Regions from separate parts of the Arthrobacter sp. 01T428 genome, predicted to be linked through region 3. Evidence: riboswitches for the same ligand, from Rfam matches in the RefSeq annotation. Region 3 holds a riboswitch; each other region holds the start of a gene.
The links. A riboswitch is a leader RNA that binds a small molecule or an ion and turns the genes downstream of it on or off. The one in region 3 is predicted to bind thiamine pyrophosphate.
Positions count from the first base shown of each region.

Region 1 (5,434 bases), on a different contig from region 3:
GCTGTTCCAGTTCTGGGCGGACGAACTCGGCCATATCCCGACCGTCAGGCAAGTCCACCTTGTTCAGGACCACAAGCTTGGGGCGCTCGTTCAAGGGGACCACTTCGCCGTCAACGCCGGCGTAGCTCATGTCCACCGCGTACTTGTCCAGCTCTTGCTCGATGATCGCAAGATCGGTGAGCGGGTCCCTGTCCGCTTCCAAGGTTCCGCAGTCCAGCACGTGCACCAGCGCGGCGCAACGCTCTACGTGGCGCAGGAAGTTGTGGCCGAGGCCCTTGCCCTCGCTGGCGCCCTCGATCAGCCCGGGAACGTCGGCGATGGTGAACCGGACGTCACCGGCCTGGACCACGCCAAGGTTGGGGATCAGGGTGGTAAACGGGTAGTCGGCGATCTTGGGCCGCGCCGCGGACATCGCCGCGACAAGGCTCGACTTGCCCGCGGAGGGGAAGCCAACCAGCGCGATGTCTGCGATGGACTTCAGTTCCAGGACGATGTCGCTGGACTCGCCTTCAATACCGAGGAGGGCGAAACCGGGCGCCCTGCGCTTCTGCGAAGACAACGAAGAGTTACCAAGGCCGCCCATGCCGCCTGCGGCGGCGACGAACTCGGTGCCTTCGCCGACGAGGTCAGCAAGGACGACGCCGTCCTTGGTCTTGACCACCGTGCCGTCCGGGACGGGAAGGACGAGGGTTTCACCGTTCTTGCCGCCCCGCCAGTCGCCCATGCCCGGGCCGCCGTTGGTTGCGTGGCGGTGCGGTGCGTGGTGGTAATCAAGCAGGGTGGTGGTTTGGGCATCGACGCGCAGGATGACGTCGCCGCCATTGCCGCCGTTGCCGCCGTCGGGTCCACCGAGGGGCTTGAACTTCTCGCGCTTAACAGAAACACAGCCGTGGCCGCCTGTTCCGCCGGATACGTGAAGTACTACCCGGTCTACGAAGGTCGCCACGTGTTTCTCCTCTATGTGGAAATTACTGCTTGAAGTGCGTGTTGCGCCGCTGTTGCGCGGCCGCCCGCCCTAGTAAATTCTAGTGCGGTTAAAAAGACAGATGGAGCGGGCCATACGGCCCGCTCCACCCGTTCAGAACGTGTTATTACTCTGCAGCTGCAGCAGCAACGATGTTCACTACGCGACGGCCACGGCGAGTACCGAACTCAACCGCGCCTGCCTGCAGGGCGAACAGGGTGTCGTCGCCACCGCGGCCGACACCGGCGCCCGGGTGGAAGTGGGTGCCGCGCTGGCGGACGATGATCTCGCCTGCGGAAACGACCTGGCCACCGAAGCGCTTTACGCCGAGGTACTGGGCGTTGGAGTCACGACCGTTGCGAGTGGAGCTCGCGCCTTTTTTATGTGCCATTTGAAATGCCTGCCTTTAAATTCTGGGGAATCTGTTGAAAACCTGAACAGCAACCAGTGGTTACTTGATACCGGTGATCTTGATCTTGGTCAGTTCTTGACGGTGACCCTGGCGCTTCTTGTAGCCGGTCTTGTTCTTGAACTTCTGGATGACGATCTTCGGACCACGGAGGTCTTCGAGGATCTCAGCCGTAACCTTGACCTTGGCCAGATCCGCAGCTGCGGAGGTGACCTTGTCACCGTCCACCAGGAGCAGTGCGGGCAGCTCAAGGGTGCTGCCGGCTCCACCGGGGACGCGGTTCAGGGTTACGTAGTCTCCAACGGAAACCTTTTCTTGGCGGCCGCCTGCGCGGACAATCGCGTACACCACTTGGGCACTCACTTCTCTCGACGTTTATTACTAAATTTGCGTGCGGAACCCCGATCCAAAAACGGGCCTGGTTCACGCTGTGCCTCAACGCCGTGGACTCCGGTACGGAATCCATGAGTCATCCCTCGAATAGTTCTAAATGAAAGGTCAGTTCCAAATGAACGGTTTCTAGGGGCATAACCCAAGTGTTGGCGTAAGCACCGAAGATCTAGATTACGCTAGTTTCGCCTTCGGCTGCAAATGAGGCCAGGTCCGGAGGCTGCCACGTGATGGCTGCCACAGACTGGCTATGCCGCCATCCGGTACCGTGCCCGTCCACCTTACCCTGCCGGCCGCGAAAAGCTCGGATCCTCACGCCGACACGCTGCAACGCCTGCGGGGGCAAGCCGCGTTCCGGTGCCTCCTCCCCGGAAGACCGGCTCAGCCGTGCAACCTTGGAGCATCGAAGAACGCCGTTTCATAGCGGCAGGATTGGGCAAACGCCTCCATCATCGCTGTGCACTCCGCGGGCGACGCAACCTGCGCGGCGGCATCCGTGATGTCGATCGCCTTGCGGGTGGCCTCCGCGAACGCCTCTTCCGCGTAGGTGCGCAGCCAATCCGCATAGGGGTGCTCGTCCGATACTCCGGCCTCGACAAACCCATGGTGGAGCCGCTGTCCCACCTCGGCGTACAACCAGTAGCAAGGCAACACGGCAGCAACCAGCACCGCATAGCTTCCCGACGCCGATGCCGCCAGCAAGTGGTCCACGTAGGCCTTGGTGACCGGGCCCAGCTCTCCGCTCACCTGGCGTCCACTGAGCCAATTCCGGTGCAGCTCGGATTCGACTTCAAGGCACATCTGCGAGCCGCGGGCCCAGAACAGCTGTTCGGTTTCACTCGGAGCGAGGGCGCTTGCCCGTGCCAGGACCCTGGAATAGCCGTTGAGATAGATGGCATCCTGGGACAGGTAGTAGCTGAACTGCGCTTCGCTGAGACCACCGGATTGCAAGTGCTGGATGAAGTCCAAGCCATAAATGGCTGCCAGTTCCGTTTGGGCGGCGTCCCACATCCGGACGGCGAAGTCCCCCGGTTGAAGGGCCTGCTGGAGCGCGTGGAAATGATGGATCGGCCCGTTGCCCTTCCCTACTTCCAGCACCTCGGACCGGGTCAGCGCCTCCTGGAGCCAGGGCTTGACGACACGCAAAGCAGACTCCCAATCGCCGAGCCGCGCCTTGGCCGTCGCCATCGCCGACGACAGGGAACATCCCGTCCCATGGCTATTGCGGGTCTCCACCCGTTGGCCGGCGAATTCCACCACGTCCTGGCTCAGGACTCCCCCGGTATTGACCAGGGCATCGGGGCAGCCGGCTCCCTGCAGATGGCCCCCCTTCACCAGGACGGTGTTTCCGCAGCTAGCGGCCAGGCGCTTGCCTTGCTCCAACGCCGATGCCCAATCAGTGGCAACAGGCTCGCCAAGCAGCATGGCCAATTCCGGAAGGTTGGGGGTCACCAGGTCTGCGAGGGGCAGCAGTTCCCGCAGTGCGGTTTCAGCGGACTCCGCGAGGAGCCTGTCGCCACTGGTCGCGATCATCACTGGATCCAGGACGACGACGGCGGGGCGCGCCTCGCCGAGCCAGCGGCGGACTTCGTGGATGACCGCCGCGTCCCCGAGCATGCCGATCTTGACGGCATCAACCGTGATGTCGTCGCTAATGGCGTCCAATTGCTGGCGCAGGAACTCCACGGGAGGCACATGGACGCCAGTGACGCCCTGTGTGTTTTGTACAGTGAGCGCCGTGATGACGGCCATGCCGTAGCCGCCATTGGCCGCAATGCTCTTCAGGTCTGCCTGGATCCCAGCACCACCTGAGGGGTCCGAGCCGGCGATGCTGAGGACCCTGGGGATGGGGCGCTGGATGGCCTTGAGCGGGTAGACAGATGATTGCGCCGAAACAGTCATGCGAGACATCCCTTCGCCGGTGCTAACCGGACAGGTTCAACGGGTCTGGTCTCAGCCGGCTCGGTGCGCGGCACCCCGTGTCAGTCCCCTAGCTTAACCCTGATCACGCCTCGCCCGCTGAAATCGCCCATTGCAACCGGACTGCCAGGGTCGGCGGATTGGCCCACAACGCCGAAACCCCGGCGGTTTCCACAGGAGCGGAAACGGCCGGGGCTTAGGCACGGTACTGCGTTCAGAGTTCGGACTTCGGCACACCGACGCCGAGGATGATCGGTTCCGCTGCCGCCGTCGGCTTCGTCGGGGCGGCGTCTGCTGCCTTGGCCTCGTGCGCGGCCCCACCGGAAGCAGCCGCGGCAACCTCGTGGTGCTCCACGTTGGTGGCGTTGGCGGCACCCTGGGCCCGGCTGGCGCTACGGTTGCGTCGGCCTCGGCGTCCACGCGAACCCGAGTCCGGGGATTCACCGCTTGCAACGGCTGCGGGGGCCCCTGCGGGGGTTTCTTTGGCTGACGTTGACGTCGTGGCGGTGTCCGGAGCTTCTCCGAGCCCTGCGAATGCCTGTGCCAATAGGTCCAGGCTCATGGCAGGTGTGCCACTTGCAGGCTCCTCTTCGTGGTGGACGAAAGGCAACGCAACTTCCTCGCCGCCGAATCGCAGCACAGGCTTCGAACGTTCCTCGCCACTCGAAGCAGCGGCCGGAGCCTGGACCGGGGCCGCTGGTGCCTGGACCGGGGTTACTTCCGCTGCGTGCCCGTCGGCGAGCAATTCCGCCGCGTGGTGGAGCTCGTCGTCGTGCAGGTGGGCAGCGTGGGCTGCAGCCGCGATGGTGGCAAGGGCTGCGCGGGTGGCTGCCTGACGGTTCGGGTCGGTGGATTCCACAGTGTGGACCGGCACCGAAGGGGTGACGGGCAGTTCAGTGGTCCCCGGCCCCGTGCCGCGGCCGCGGCGACGCTTGCGCTGCTCGGGGCGGACGGCTGGCTGTGACTCCGTGCGCGGGTGGTGGTGTTCAGCTGCCACCACGTTGGCCCGACGGTGCTCCACGGGCTCGTCGTGCGTGACGATTCCGCGCCCTGCGCACGTCTCGCACTGCTCGCCGAAGACCTCCAGCAGGCCGGTGCCCATGCGCTTGCGGGTCATCTGGACCAATCCAAGCGAGGTCACCTCGGCGACCTGGTGCTTTGTACGGTCCCGGCCGAGGCACTCGACCAGGCGGCGCAACACGAGATCGCGGTTGGATTCCAGGACCATGTCGATGAAGTCGATGACGATGATTCCACCGATGTCGCGCAAGCGGAGCTGGCGGACCACTTCCTCGGCAGCCTCAAGGTTGTTCTTGGTGACGGTCTCCTCGAGGTTGCCGCCGCTGCCGGTGAACTTCCCGGTGTTGACGTCGACAACCGTCATGGCCTCCGTGCGGTCGATCACGAGCGAACCACCGGAGGGCAGGAAGACCTTGCGCTCCAAGGCCTTGTGGATCTGTTCGTCCACGCGCCATGCCGAGAAAATGTCCTGATCCGAGGTCCACTTCTCGAGGCGTCCCACCAGGTCCGGCGCCACGTACGTGACGTAGGCCTCGATGGTGTCCCAGGCTTCATCGCCGGAGACGATGAGCTTGGAGAAGTCCTCGTTGAAGACGTCACGGACAACCTTGATGGTGAGGTCCGGTTCGCCGTACAGCAGTTCCGGAGCCAGGATCTTGGTGGACGTGGACTGGCTTTCGATGCCTTCCCACTGGGCCCGCAAGCGGTTGATATCGTGTGTCAGCTCTTCC
Region 1 is NZ_JBFTPW010000027.1:45,213-50,646, reverse strand. Features, by position in the region: gene obgE (GTPase ObgE) at 1-946, opposite strand, end outside; gene rpmA (50S ribosomal protein L27) at 1,092-1,355, opposite strand; gene rplU (50S ribosomal protein L21) at 1,416-1,724, opposite strand; gene AC1DJB_RS21180 (bifunctional hydroxymethylpyrimidine kinase/phosphomethylpyrimidine kinase) at 2,145-3,665, opposite strand; TPP riboswitch at 3,657-3,753, opposite strand; gene AC1DJB_RS21175 (Rne/Rng family ribonuclease) at 3,898-5,434, opposite strand, start outside.
Region 1: it holds a riboswitch for thiamine pyrophosphate, as region 3 does, so the genes downstream of both, AC1DJB_RS21180 (bifunctional hydroxymethylpyrimidine kinase/phosphomethylpyrimidine kinase) here and thiO (glycine oxidase ThiO) in region 3, are expected to answer to the same signal.

Region 2 (5,434 bases), 340 kb from region 3:
TCCAGCGTCCAAACGCCGTTACGCAGCTCCAGATTGTCGGCGAACGGGCCGGCGTACCTGTGTTCGCTCCGCACCCCGGCACCACCTCGGATCTGGATGTTCCCACCGGCGACCCCGTCGCCGTCGCACGCGCCGGCGTCGACGAAGCCCGGCAGAAGCTGCACGACGTCGTGATCGTGGACACCGCGGGACGCCTCGGCGTCGACGCCGAAATGATGGACCAGGCGCGCCGTATCCGCCAGGCGATCATCCCGAACGAAGTGCTGTTCGTCATCGACTCCATGATCGGCCAGGACGCCGTCAACACGGCAGTTGCCTTCGACGAAGGCGTCAACTTCACCGGCGTCGTGCTGTCGAAGCTCGACGGCGACGCCCGCGGTGGTGCCGCGCTCTCGGTCGCGTCCGTCACCGGCAAGCCGGTCATGTTCGCATCCACCGGCGAAGGCCTGGACGACTTCGAACTGTTCCACCCGGACCGCATGGCTTCCCGCATCCTCGACATGGGTGACGTTCTCACCCTGATCGAACAGGCCGAGAAGAACTGGGACAAGGATGAAGCGGCCCGGATGGCGAAGAAGTTCGCCGACCAGGAAGACTTCACCCTGGACGACTTCCTCGCCCAGATGCAGCAGATCCGCAACATGGGCTCCATGAAGAAAATGCTCATGATGATGCCGGGTGCGCAGAACATCCGCCAGCAGCTGGAGCAGTTCGACGAGCGGGAAATCGATCGCGTGGAGGCGATTGTCCGCTCCATGACCCCGCACGAGCGTCTGGCTCCGAAGATCATCAACGGCTCCCGTCGGGCCCGCATCGCCCGTGGTTCCGGTGTGCACGTCTCCGAGGTCAACGGCCTCCTGGAGCGTTTTGCGCAGGCCCAGAAGATGATGAAGAAGCTGGCCCAGGGCGGCGGCATGCCCGGGATGCCTGGCATGCCCGGCCTCGGTGGCGGGTCCCGCAAGGCAAGCAAGAATGCGCCCAAGAAGAAGGCCCGTTCCGGAAACCCCGCCAAGGCTGCCCAGGAACTGCGCGACGCCGAGAACAAGCGGGCGAACGCCGTCCGCACCGGCGCGGCATTCGGCCAGCCTTCCGGCGACTTCGACCCCTCACAGCTGAACCTGCCCAAGGGCTTCGACAAGTTCCTCGGTAAGTAGCTATCCCACCCAACTGGCTAGCAGTAGGTGTCGTTTTGACCCCTCAGAACGACAACAACTGCTAGTGAGTTGGGTTGTCAGCCCCGTGCCATAGGCTGGGGGGATGCAAAAGCAGCGCGTCGTGTTCGTCCATGGAGCAGGCACATTCGGCGCTGCGGCGTGGCCGAAACAGCATGGCATGGCGCTGGCGTACGATGCACTGTTCCTGAAACGCCACGGCTTTGATGCGCAGACCGAGCCTTTGGAATCCGATGTTGCAGCCGATGTGGAGATTATCCTCGAGTGCCTCGGAGCTCGGGAGGCCGCATCGGCCCCCGGCCCCGCGCGTGGGGGCCATGTGGTCGCGCACTCGCAAGGCGCGATTTCCGCCATGTTGGCCGCGGTGGAGCGGCCGGACCTGGTCCGCTCCCTCGTGCTGGTGGAACCGGCTTGTCTTTCCTTGACAGCTGAATTACCCGCCACCGCGGCGTACCGGGCACTCATGGAGCCGTTGTTCCGGATCCGGCACGAACTCAGCGATGACGATTACCAACGCGAATTCGTCCGCAGGGCGTTTTCTTCCGAGGCGGCTGTCCTCAGCACCCCGGAGGCCCGGCGAACCGCGCGACGCCTGCGGCTCCAGGCTCCGCCGTGGGAAGCGCCCCTGCACATTGTGCCGGGAGTTCCCACGCTTGTGCTGACCGGTGGTTGGGAACCCCTCTACGAAGAGATCGCCGGGTACTTGCAGGAAACCGGCGCCCTCCACCGCGTTGCGGCTGGAGGACACCGGCCTCATGACTCAGTTGAAGGAGACCGGATCATCCGCTCCTTCATCGCGGATGCCAGCCGCGCAGGATCAGTCCAGGCTTCCTGATCAGTTCAGGTTTCCTGACGCCGCCTCACGTTTTCCTGCGGGAACCTCAAGCTCGGGCAAGTAGACCTTGCCCCCTGATGCCAGGAACTCCTCGCTCTTTTCGCGCATGCCGCTATACATTTCCGCGATGGCCGCTTGGGAATCGGCTGAGCCGTATTCGTCGCGGATGTCCTGGCTAATGCGCATGGAGCAGAATTTTGGTCCGCACATGGAGCAGAAGTGCGCCGTCTTGGCCGGTTCTGCCGGGAGTGTCTCGTCGTGGAAGGATTCGGCCGTGACCGGATCCAACGACAGCGCGAACTGGTCACGCCAGCGGAACTCGAAGCGGGCCTTGGACAGCGCATCGTCGCGTTCGTGGGCGCCGGGGTGTCCCTTGGCCAGGTCAGCGGCGTGGGCGGCGATTTTGTACGTGATCACGCCGGTCTTGACGTCGTCCTTGTTGGGCAGGCCCAGATGTTCCTTCGGAGTGACGTAGCAGAGCATCGCGGTTCCGTAGCGTGCGATCTCCGTGGCGCCGATGGCGGAGGTGATGTGGTCGTAGCCCGGGGCGACGTCGGTGACAAGGGGGCCCAGCGTGTAGAACGGCGCGCCGTCACACAGCTCCTGCTGGCGCTCCACGTTCTCCCGCACCAAGTGGAACGGGATGTGTCCGGGGCCTTCGACCATGACCTGCACGTCGTACTGCCACGCGCGCTTCGTCAGCTCGGCCAAGGTGTCCAGCTCGGCGAACTGCGCGGCGTCGTTCGCGTCCGCCGTCGCGCCCGGGCGCAGTCCATCACCCAGCGAGAACGCGACGTCGTACTTGGCGAAGATTTCGCAGAGCTCGTCGAAGTGGGTGTAGAGGAAGTTTTCCTCGTGGTGGGCCAGGCACCAGCCCGCCATGATGGAGCCGCCACGGGAAACGATGCCCGTCACGCGGTTCGCGGTGAGCGGCACGTACCGCAGCAACACGCCGGCGTGGATGGTCATGTAGTCCACGCCCTGCTCGCACTGCTCAATGACGGTGTCGCGGAAGATTTCCCACGTGAGCTTGTTGGCTTCGCCGTTGACCTTCTCGAGGGCCTGGTAGATGGGCACGGTGCCGATCGGTACGGGGGAGTTACGGATGATCCATTCGCGGGTGGTGTGGATGTCATCGCCCGTGGACAGGTCCATGACGGTGTCGGCGCCCCATTGCGTTGCCCACTGCAACTTGTCGACCTCTTCGGCGATGGAGCTGGTGACGGCCGAGTTGCCGATATTGGCGTTGATCTTCACCAGGAACGCCTTGCCGATGATCATCGGTTCGGATTCGGGGTGGTTGATGTTGTTGGGGATGATGGCCCGGCCGGCAGCGACCTCGCTGCGGACGAGTTCCACATCGCAGTTTTCGCGAAGTGCCACGAACTGCATTTCGGGCGTGACGATGCCCTGTTTCGCGTAATGCATCTGTGTCACGGTCTTGCCGTCGACGGCGCGGCGGGGCACCGGCTGAGCCCCCTTCCACTCCGCGGAGGCGGCGCCGCGGCGGACGGCAGACTTGCCGTCGTCGAGCAGGTTCCGTTCGCGGCCGCTGTAGGCCTCAGTGTCGCCGCGGGCTTCGATCCACTCGCTGCGGAACGGTTCGAGGCCCACTACGGGATCACTCCCGGGTCCGGCGGTCCGGTACACCTGGAACGGGGCGTTGGCCTCGCCGTTGGGGGACGGTTCGAGGGCGATTTCCGTCACTGGAACCCGGATTCCCGTGTCGGCATCCTCCAGGAACGCGAGGGAATGCGACTTGAGGGAGTGGGTCACATCGTGGTCCGATCCCTTTTGGGTAGGGCTCAGCTGTGTTTCTTTGGTGCTCAAAGGATTACTCACTTCCTTCGCCGGCATTACCCGGACAGGTTCAACGGTCGCAGGCTGCATCAGCCCGATCTCAGCCCTTGCAAGGGCCCCCGTGTGGTCGTAGACGAAGCTACCACAGCTGCCAGCGCTTGTGACAGATGTGACCGCGCCGGCGAAGCTCCCGGGAACTAGGGTGGAATCATGGCGGAAATCATCGAATTCAGCGGCGCCGTCCTCACCGGGCCGGAGGAGGAACGGCGCGGCCTCTGGTCGGTCGACGGACGGCTGACCTTCGTCCGGCCACTTGCGAAGCCCGACGTCGTCCTGGACGGTTGGGTGCTTCCCGGCCTGGTCGACGCGCATTGCCACGTTGGCTTGGGCAAGGGCGGAGCTGTCGACGAGGAGACTGCCCGCCTGCAGGCGACTGCGGACCGGAATGCCGGGACCCTCTTGATCCGCGATGCCGGATCCGCAAGCGACACGCGCTGGCTGCAACGCCGGGCGGACATGCCGAGGATCATCCGCGCGGGCAGGCACATCGCGAGGCAACGGCGGTACATCCCCGGGCTGGCCGAAGAGGCGGAGCCGGAGGATCTGATGGAGGCAGTCCGCAAGCAGGCGCGGTCCGGAGACGGCTGGGTCAAGATCGTGGGGGACTGGATCGACCGCTCCGCCGGGGATCTCGGCCCGTCCTTTCCGGCCGCCGTCGTCAAGGACGCCGTCGCGGCCGCACACGACGAGGGGGCGCGGGTGACCGCCCATTGCTTCGCCGAAGGGACAATCGATGACATGCTCGACGCCGGGATCGACTGCATCGAGCACGCCACCGGATTGTTGCCCCACCACATTCCCCGGCTGCTGGACCAGGATGTGCCGATTGTCCCCACGCTCATCAACATTGCGACGTTTCCGGACATCGCGAAGCAGGCTGAAACCAAATTTCCGCGCTACGCCGCCCACATGATCGCGTTGTGGGAGGGCAGGCATGAGCGGGTCCTTGAGGCGTTCGACGCCGGAGTGCGGGTGTACGCCGGAACCGACGCCGGAAGCGTCATCAAACACGGCCGGATCGGCGAGGAGATCCTGGAACTCCAGCGGGCGGGTCTTCCGGCGGCCGCCGCCCTCGATGCTGCCTGCTGGTCCGCCCGTGAGTGGTTGGGTGCCGACGGCATCAGCGAAGGCGCCAGCGCAGACGTCGTGCTCTACGCAAAGGATCCCCGAGCGTCCCTAGAGATCGTGCTGCAGCCCGGATGCACCGTTCTGAGGGGACACATTTCAGGAAGCGCCGGGCATTAGGAATAAATTGAAGCTTCAAGTAATTTAGATACATAGAGGTTGCCGAAGGGCGGCGCCACAAAAAGCCGGGAGTTTCACATGACCATCACATCCAGCCAGGATCTCCTTCCTGCCGAACTCACCATGGGCACTGTCATGCTCAAAGTGGGGGACATGAAGCTCATGGGCGACTACTACCAGCGGGCGCTGGGGCTGGACGTTGTCGCCGAACAGGACGGCGGGCTCTACTTCGGCCGGCTAGGCAAGCCGTTGGTGCACCTCGCGCCGGCCGCTGGTCTCCAGATCCCGGGCCGCGGAGAGGCCGGACTCTTCCACACGGCGC
Region 2 is NZ_JBFTPW010000001.1:732,242-737,675, forward strand. Features, by position in the region: gene ffh (signal recognition particle protein) at 1-1,154, shown strand, start outside; gene AC1DJB_RS03425 (alpha/beta hydrolase) at 1,258-2,007, shown strand; gene thiC (phosphomethylpyrimidine synthase ThiC) at 2,008-3,837, opposite strand; TPP riboswitch at 3,833-3,940, opposite strand; gene AC1DJB_RS03435 (amidohydrolase family protein) at 4,018-5,112, shown strand; gene AC1DJB_RS03440 (VOC family protein) at 5,191-5,434, shown strand, end outside.
Region 2: it holds a riboswitch for thiamine pyrophosphate, as region 3 does, so the genes downstream of both, thiC (phosphomethylpyrimidine synthase ThiC) here and thiO (glycine oxidase ThiO) in region 3, are expected to answer to the same signal.

Region 3 (5,434 bases):
GGGCGTGCCGACGACAACCTCGACGCCCTTCTGCAGGGCTTCGATCTGGGGCTCGTAAGCACGGCCGCCATAGATGGTGGCGATACGGGCGTTGCGCTTCCGGGATGCCGTCTGGAGGTCATTGGCCACCTGGACCGCGAGTTCGCGGGTCGGAACAATCACGAGAGCCTGGGGTGCACCCGGGACAGCGAGCTTGTCGTGACCGGCGTCGCCCGGTCCGACGACGCGCTGCAGCGCAGGAATGCCGAAGCCGAGGGTCTTTCCGGTACCGGTCTTGGCCTGGCCGATGATGTCGTGACCGCCCAAGGCCACCGGGAGGGTCATGGCCTGGATGGGGAAGGGATGGGTGATTCCGGCGTCGGCGAGGGACTCGACGATGTCGGCGCGGACGTTGTAGTCGGCGAAGGACTTTTCTGCGATCTCGTGGGGTGTTTCGTCCGAGGAAATGGTTTCCTCGGGTTCGATCGTTTCGGTTCCGTCTGTCAGAACTTCATGGGTGTGCAATTCACTCACAGTGGAGTTTTCCTTATTCATTTGGGCTGCGCTGCGTGCTCAACGGTTGTGGCAGGGCCGTTCCGGAGCACGGACGGGCGCAAGCAAATCCAGTGGAAGCCGATCGCGGGCTATCTAAATACTGGCACTGGGGACCAGCTGGTGTATCTCAAGATCGCGTAGGGGCGGGCTTGTTGATGTCAAAAAATTAACTGAATCAACGACCGGGCATCCATTACTACTCACACAGTCTAGCGTCTGGGCGCAATAAACCCCGGATCGCGGCCGCGGTCCTGTGAACTGATTGCGCTACTGGAGCAGTTCGAAGGTGATTTGGCGGGTGGCAATGTCCGCGTCAAGCAGTTTCACGCGGACCTTCGTACCGGACTCCATTTCGCCATCGCAACGAGCGGTGACCGCCGGCTCGGCGATCTGGACGATGCCGGAGGGGCCGTGGGAGTTGCCGTTCCCATTCCCATTCCCATTCCCGTTGTGGCCGTTGGTGCTGTTCCCGTTCCCGTTTCCGTTGTTCTTGGCAGGCTTCGATCCGGAAATCACCACGGCGTCGAATTCCTGTCCGACGTGGTTCACCAGGAGTGCGGCCTCCACCGTGTCCAAGGCGAGGCGCTCCATTTTGGCGGCAAGCTGGTCGGATGACGCCATGATCTCCGGCAGGCTCGGCAAAGCATCCCGGGCCCATGCAGGGATCTCCGTTCCGTTGCTCAGTGCTTCGCAGATGACCAGGACAAAACGATCGACCAGCCGGCGCAACGGCGCAGTGGTGTGGGCATATGGTGCGCCGATGGCTGACTGCATGACGCTGCCCGGTACTTCGCCGTCGAAAGGCGTGTAGCCGGCGCCCCGGAAAAGCAGCCCCGCGGAATGGAGAATGGCCAATTGCCGGGGGTCTTTGCCGTCGAGGGTCCGTAGGTACTCGCCGTAGCTGGTCCCCTCGGTCCAAGGCTTGCCGAGCGCCCCGGCCTGCCGTTTGAAATGGAGCAGCGAGCGCTCATCGGGAGCGGGCATGGTGCGCAGGATTCCAACCTTGCCGTCGAGCATCAGCTGGGCCGCCGCCATCCCGGTCATGAGCGAAATCTGGGCGTTCCAGTCCTCGACGGGCAGCGAGGGAGCTGCGACGATCCTGTACCCCCCGCCGTCGGGCAGTTGGACGATTTCTTGTTCAGGCATGTTCAGGCTCGCTCCGCCGCGGCGGCGTTCGAGTTCCACCCGTTTGAGCCCGACCTCCTTGAGCAACTGCAGGACGGGATCAGCTGTCCCGGAATCGATCGCGGACTGGACGCCCTTGTAGTTGAGCTTGGCGCGGCTGCGTACGCTTGCCCGGCGAACTGAGACGGTGCGGAACTCTGCTTCGGCATCGAGTTCGAAGTCCCACACGAACGCTCCGCAGTCCTGGCCCGCCAGCAGGCTTCCGGCGTGCTCGCTGATGATCTCGGGGTGCAGCGGTATGCGGCCGTCCGGCGCATAGTACGTCTGTCCCCGGTGGCGGGTCTCGGCGTCGAGCGCTCCTCCCGGTGGCACAAAGGAGGGCACATCGGAGATGGCGTAGAGAACCCTGTAACCATTCCCGGACCGCTCAATGAAGAGGGCCTGGTCGAGATCCGTGGAAGAGGCCGGGTCGATCGTGATGAACGGAACGCCCGTGAGGTCCTGTGCCGGCAACCTGTGTCCTGAAACCGCGGCCTCCGCGTCGCGCAGTGCTTCAGCGGGATAACCAGCGGGCAGCTCGAGTTCGGTCCGAAGCGCCGCCAGTGCTTCCGCGAGCTGGTTCGACGTTTCAGAGACGTTCGGGGCTATGCGCTGATGTGACACGAAAGTCAGGGTAACTCCAAAATCTCCCGGCGTCTCGCTAGGCCGCCGCTGCGTCCAGTGCGGCCAGGAGTGCCTGGGCTGCCGCCGTCGGATCCTCGGCCTCGGTGATGGCGCGGACCACAACAATGCGGCTGGCGCCGGCCCTCACTACGTCTTCCACGTTGCTGAGATCGATGCCGCCGATCGCAAACCAAGGAAGCACTACGCCGCCGACCGTCTCTTCGTCTGCCTGCTTCACCGCATTGGCAGCGTACTTCACCAGATCGAGCCCGACGGCGGAGCGTCCAGGCTTGGTGGGCGTGGCCCACACAGGCCCGACGCAGAAGTAGTCCAAGCCGCTGCGGCCAGGCGACGCGGCGATGGCTGCGTCAATCTGCTCCGGCGTGTGCGTGGAGAGGCCGATGATGGTGGGGTCGTGGAGCAGCTTCCGGGCCGAGCGCAGCGGAATGTCCTTTTGGCCGATGTGGAATACCGGCGCGCCCGACAGGGAAGCGACGTCGGCGCGGTCGTTGACTGCCCAGAGGCGCCCGTGACGGTGCGCCACGGATTGCAGGATCTCCAGGAGTTCCAGTTCCTCTGCCGCTTCGATGGTCTTGTCGCGCAGCTGGATGATGTCCACGCCGCCCTCGAATGCGGCATCGACAAACTGCTCAAAATCACCCTGTTGCTTGCGGGCGTCGGTGCAGAGGTAGAGGCGGGCGGTGGTGTGGACATCGTGCTGGGTCATGGAAACAGAGTAGTTCCTCTAAACTGGGCTGGTACCGCGGGAGCCGCGGCGGCAGTCACAATCGCCGCGCGGCTGAGAGGGCTTCAGCGCCGACCGCTTGACCTGATCCGGCTAGTACCGGCGTAGGGAAGGACTCCATGGACGAAGTAAACACCCAGCACGGGCCCCTGCACACAGACGTGGCGGTGATCGGGGGCGGCGTCATTGGCCTGGGCATTGCGTGGGAAGCCCGAAGGTCGGGCCGCTCGGTTGCCCTGATCGATCCCGCGCCGGCCATCGGCGCTACTTTCGCGGCGGCGGGGATGTTGGCACCCGTCAGTGAACTGCACTACCAGGAAGAGGACCTCCTGGAGCTCATGCTCGAATCGTCGGCGTTGTGGCCGGACTTCGAACACAATGTGACCGGCTCACGAACCCGACGCAGCACGGGTTACCGGACGACGCCGACCCTCGCCGTCGGTGCGGACGCAGCGGACCGCCGGGCGCTCGCCGATCTTCGGGACGTCCAGCTGGCCCATGGCCTGGTGGTGGAATCCGTGCCGTTGCGCGAAGCACGGGAGCGTGAGCCGCTCTTGAGCCCGCAGATTTCCTGTGCCTTCGACATCCCGGGCGACCACCAAGTGGATCCTCGCCGGCTTTCGGCCGCGATTCTAGGCGCGCTGGCGGAGCACCAGCCCGGCGATTCGAGCTGGATTCCGGGGGCCGAAGGCGGTTTCGCGGTCCGGGACACTGCGGCGGGCCTCCTGTGGGAGGACGGGCGCGCCGTCGGGGCCGTGCTCGGCTCAGGCATCGAAGTGCTTGCCACGGAAACGGTGGTAGCCAACGGACTCGATGCCGCCCGCGTGAAAGGACTGCCGGATGGATTGTCGCTCCCGTTGCGTCCCGTCTACGGCGACATACTGCGGCTGCGCGTCCCGGACCACCTGCAACCGCTGGTCACCGCCACGGTCCGGGGAATGGTGCGCGGAGTGCCCGTCTACATCGTTCCCCGCGATGACGGGACCGTGGTGATCGGCGCGACGCAACGTGAGGACGGATTGTCGTCGTCCGGGGGATCGGCCAACCCGGTGTCAGCCGGCGGCGTCTACCAATTGCTCCGCGACGCCCAGGTATTGGTTCCGGCCGTTGCCGAGCTGGAACTCCTTGAAGCAACTGCCCGGGCCCGTCCGGGCACCCCGGACAACGCACCGCTGCTGGGCCGCGTCGAAGGTCGGGAAGGAACCGTGCCCGGCCTCATCGTGGCCAGCGGCTTCTTCCGCCATGGCGTGCTCCTCACTCCGGCAGCGGCAAAAATCTGCGTTGGACTCATGGATGGCACCGCCGATCCCCGGTGGAACAAATTCCGCCCGGACCGCTTCTCCCGCCCGCTCTCAACAGCAAGGGCTTCCGCAGACGGCCCATCGGCCGATACCTTAAATCCCCTTCTGAAGGACCACGCATGAACATCAAATTGAACGGCGCAGACCACACGCTGAGCGACGACGCTTCCGTCACCACCCTCGTCAGCCACATCACCGGACGCGTTGTGGATTCCAGCGGCCAAGCGGCCGACGGACGCAAGATCGGCGTCGCCGTCGCACGCAATTCCGAAGTGGTGCCGCGCAGCCAGTGGGCTGCCACCGCGCTCGCAGACGGCGACGAACTCGAAATCGTTACCGCAGTACAGGGAGGCTGAACCATGACCACAGCAAGCACTCACGAAGCAGGCACCCGAACCGATGCCCTGGTGATCGACGGTGTTGAGTTCGGCTCGCGCCTTATCATGGGAACCGGCGGAGCTCCGAGCCTAGACGGCCTCGGGGCAGCCTTGCTGGCTTCCGGCACCGAACTCACTACCGTCGCCATGCGGCGGTACTCACCGACGGAAACCGGTTCGCTGTTCCAATTGCTCGTAGACCACGGCATCCGTGTCCTGCCCAACACCGCCGGCTGTTTTACCGCCAAGGATGCCGTCATGACAGCCGAGCTAGCCCGGGAGGCATTGGAAACGGATTGGGTGAAGCTCGAGGTCATCGCCGACGAACAGACGCTGCTGCCTGACGCCGTGGAGTTGGTGGATGCGACGGAGAAGCTGGTGGACCGCGGCTTCAAGGTCTTCGCCTACACCAACGACGACCCCGTACTTGCGCTTCGCCTGGAGAACCTCGGGGCAACTGCGGTGATGCCGTTGGGCGCGCCTATCGGCACCGGCCTGGGCATCCTGAATCCCCACAACATCGAGCTGATTGTGTCCCGCGCTTCGGTGCCGGTAGTGCTCGACGCCGGCATCGGCACCGCGTCCGACGCCGCACTGGCCATGGAGCTCGGCTGCGACGCCGTGCTGCTGGCCACCGCGGTGACCCGCGCGCAGAATCCGGTGCAGATGGGCGAGGCCTTCAAACACGC
Region 3 is NZ_JBFTPW010000001.1:388,638-394,071, forward strand. Features, by position in the region: gene AC1DJB_RS01870 (DEAD/DEAH box helicase) at 1-513, opposite strand, end outside; gene AC1DJB_RS01875 (RNB domain-containing ribonuclease) at 802-2,322, opposite strand; gene thiE (thiamine phosphate synthase) at 2,360-3,049, opposite strand; TPP riboswitch at 3,076-3,195, shown strand; gene thiO (glycine oxidase ThiO) at 3,187-4,491, shown strand; gene thiS (sulfur carrier protein ThiS) at 4,488-4,724, shown strand; gene AC1DJB_RS01895 (thiazole synthase) at 4,728-5,434, shown strand, end outside.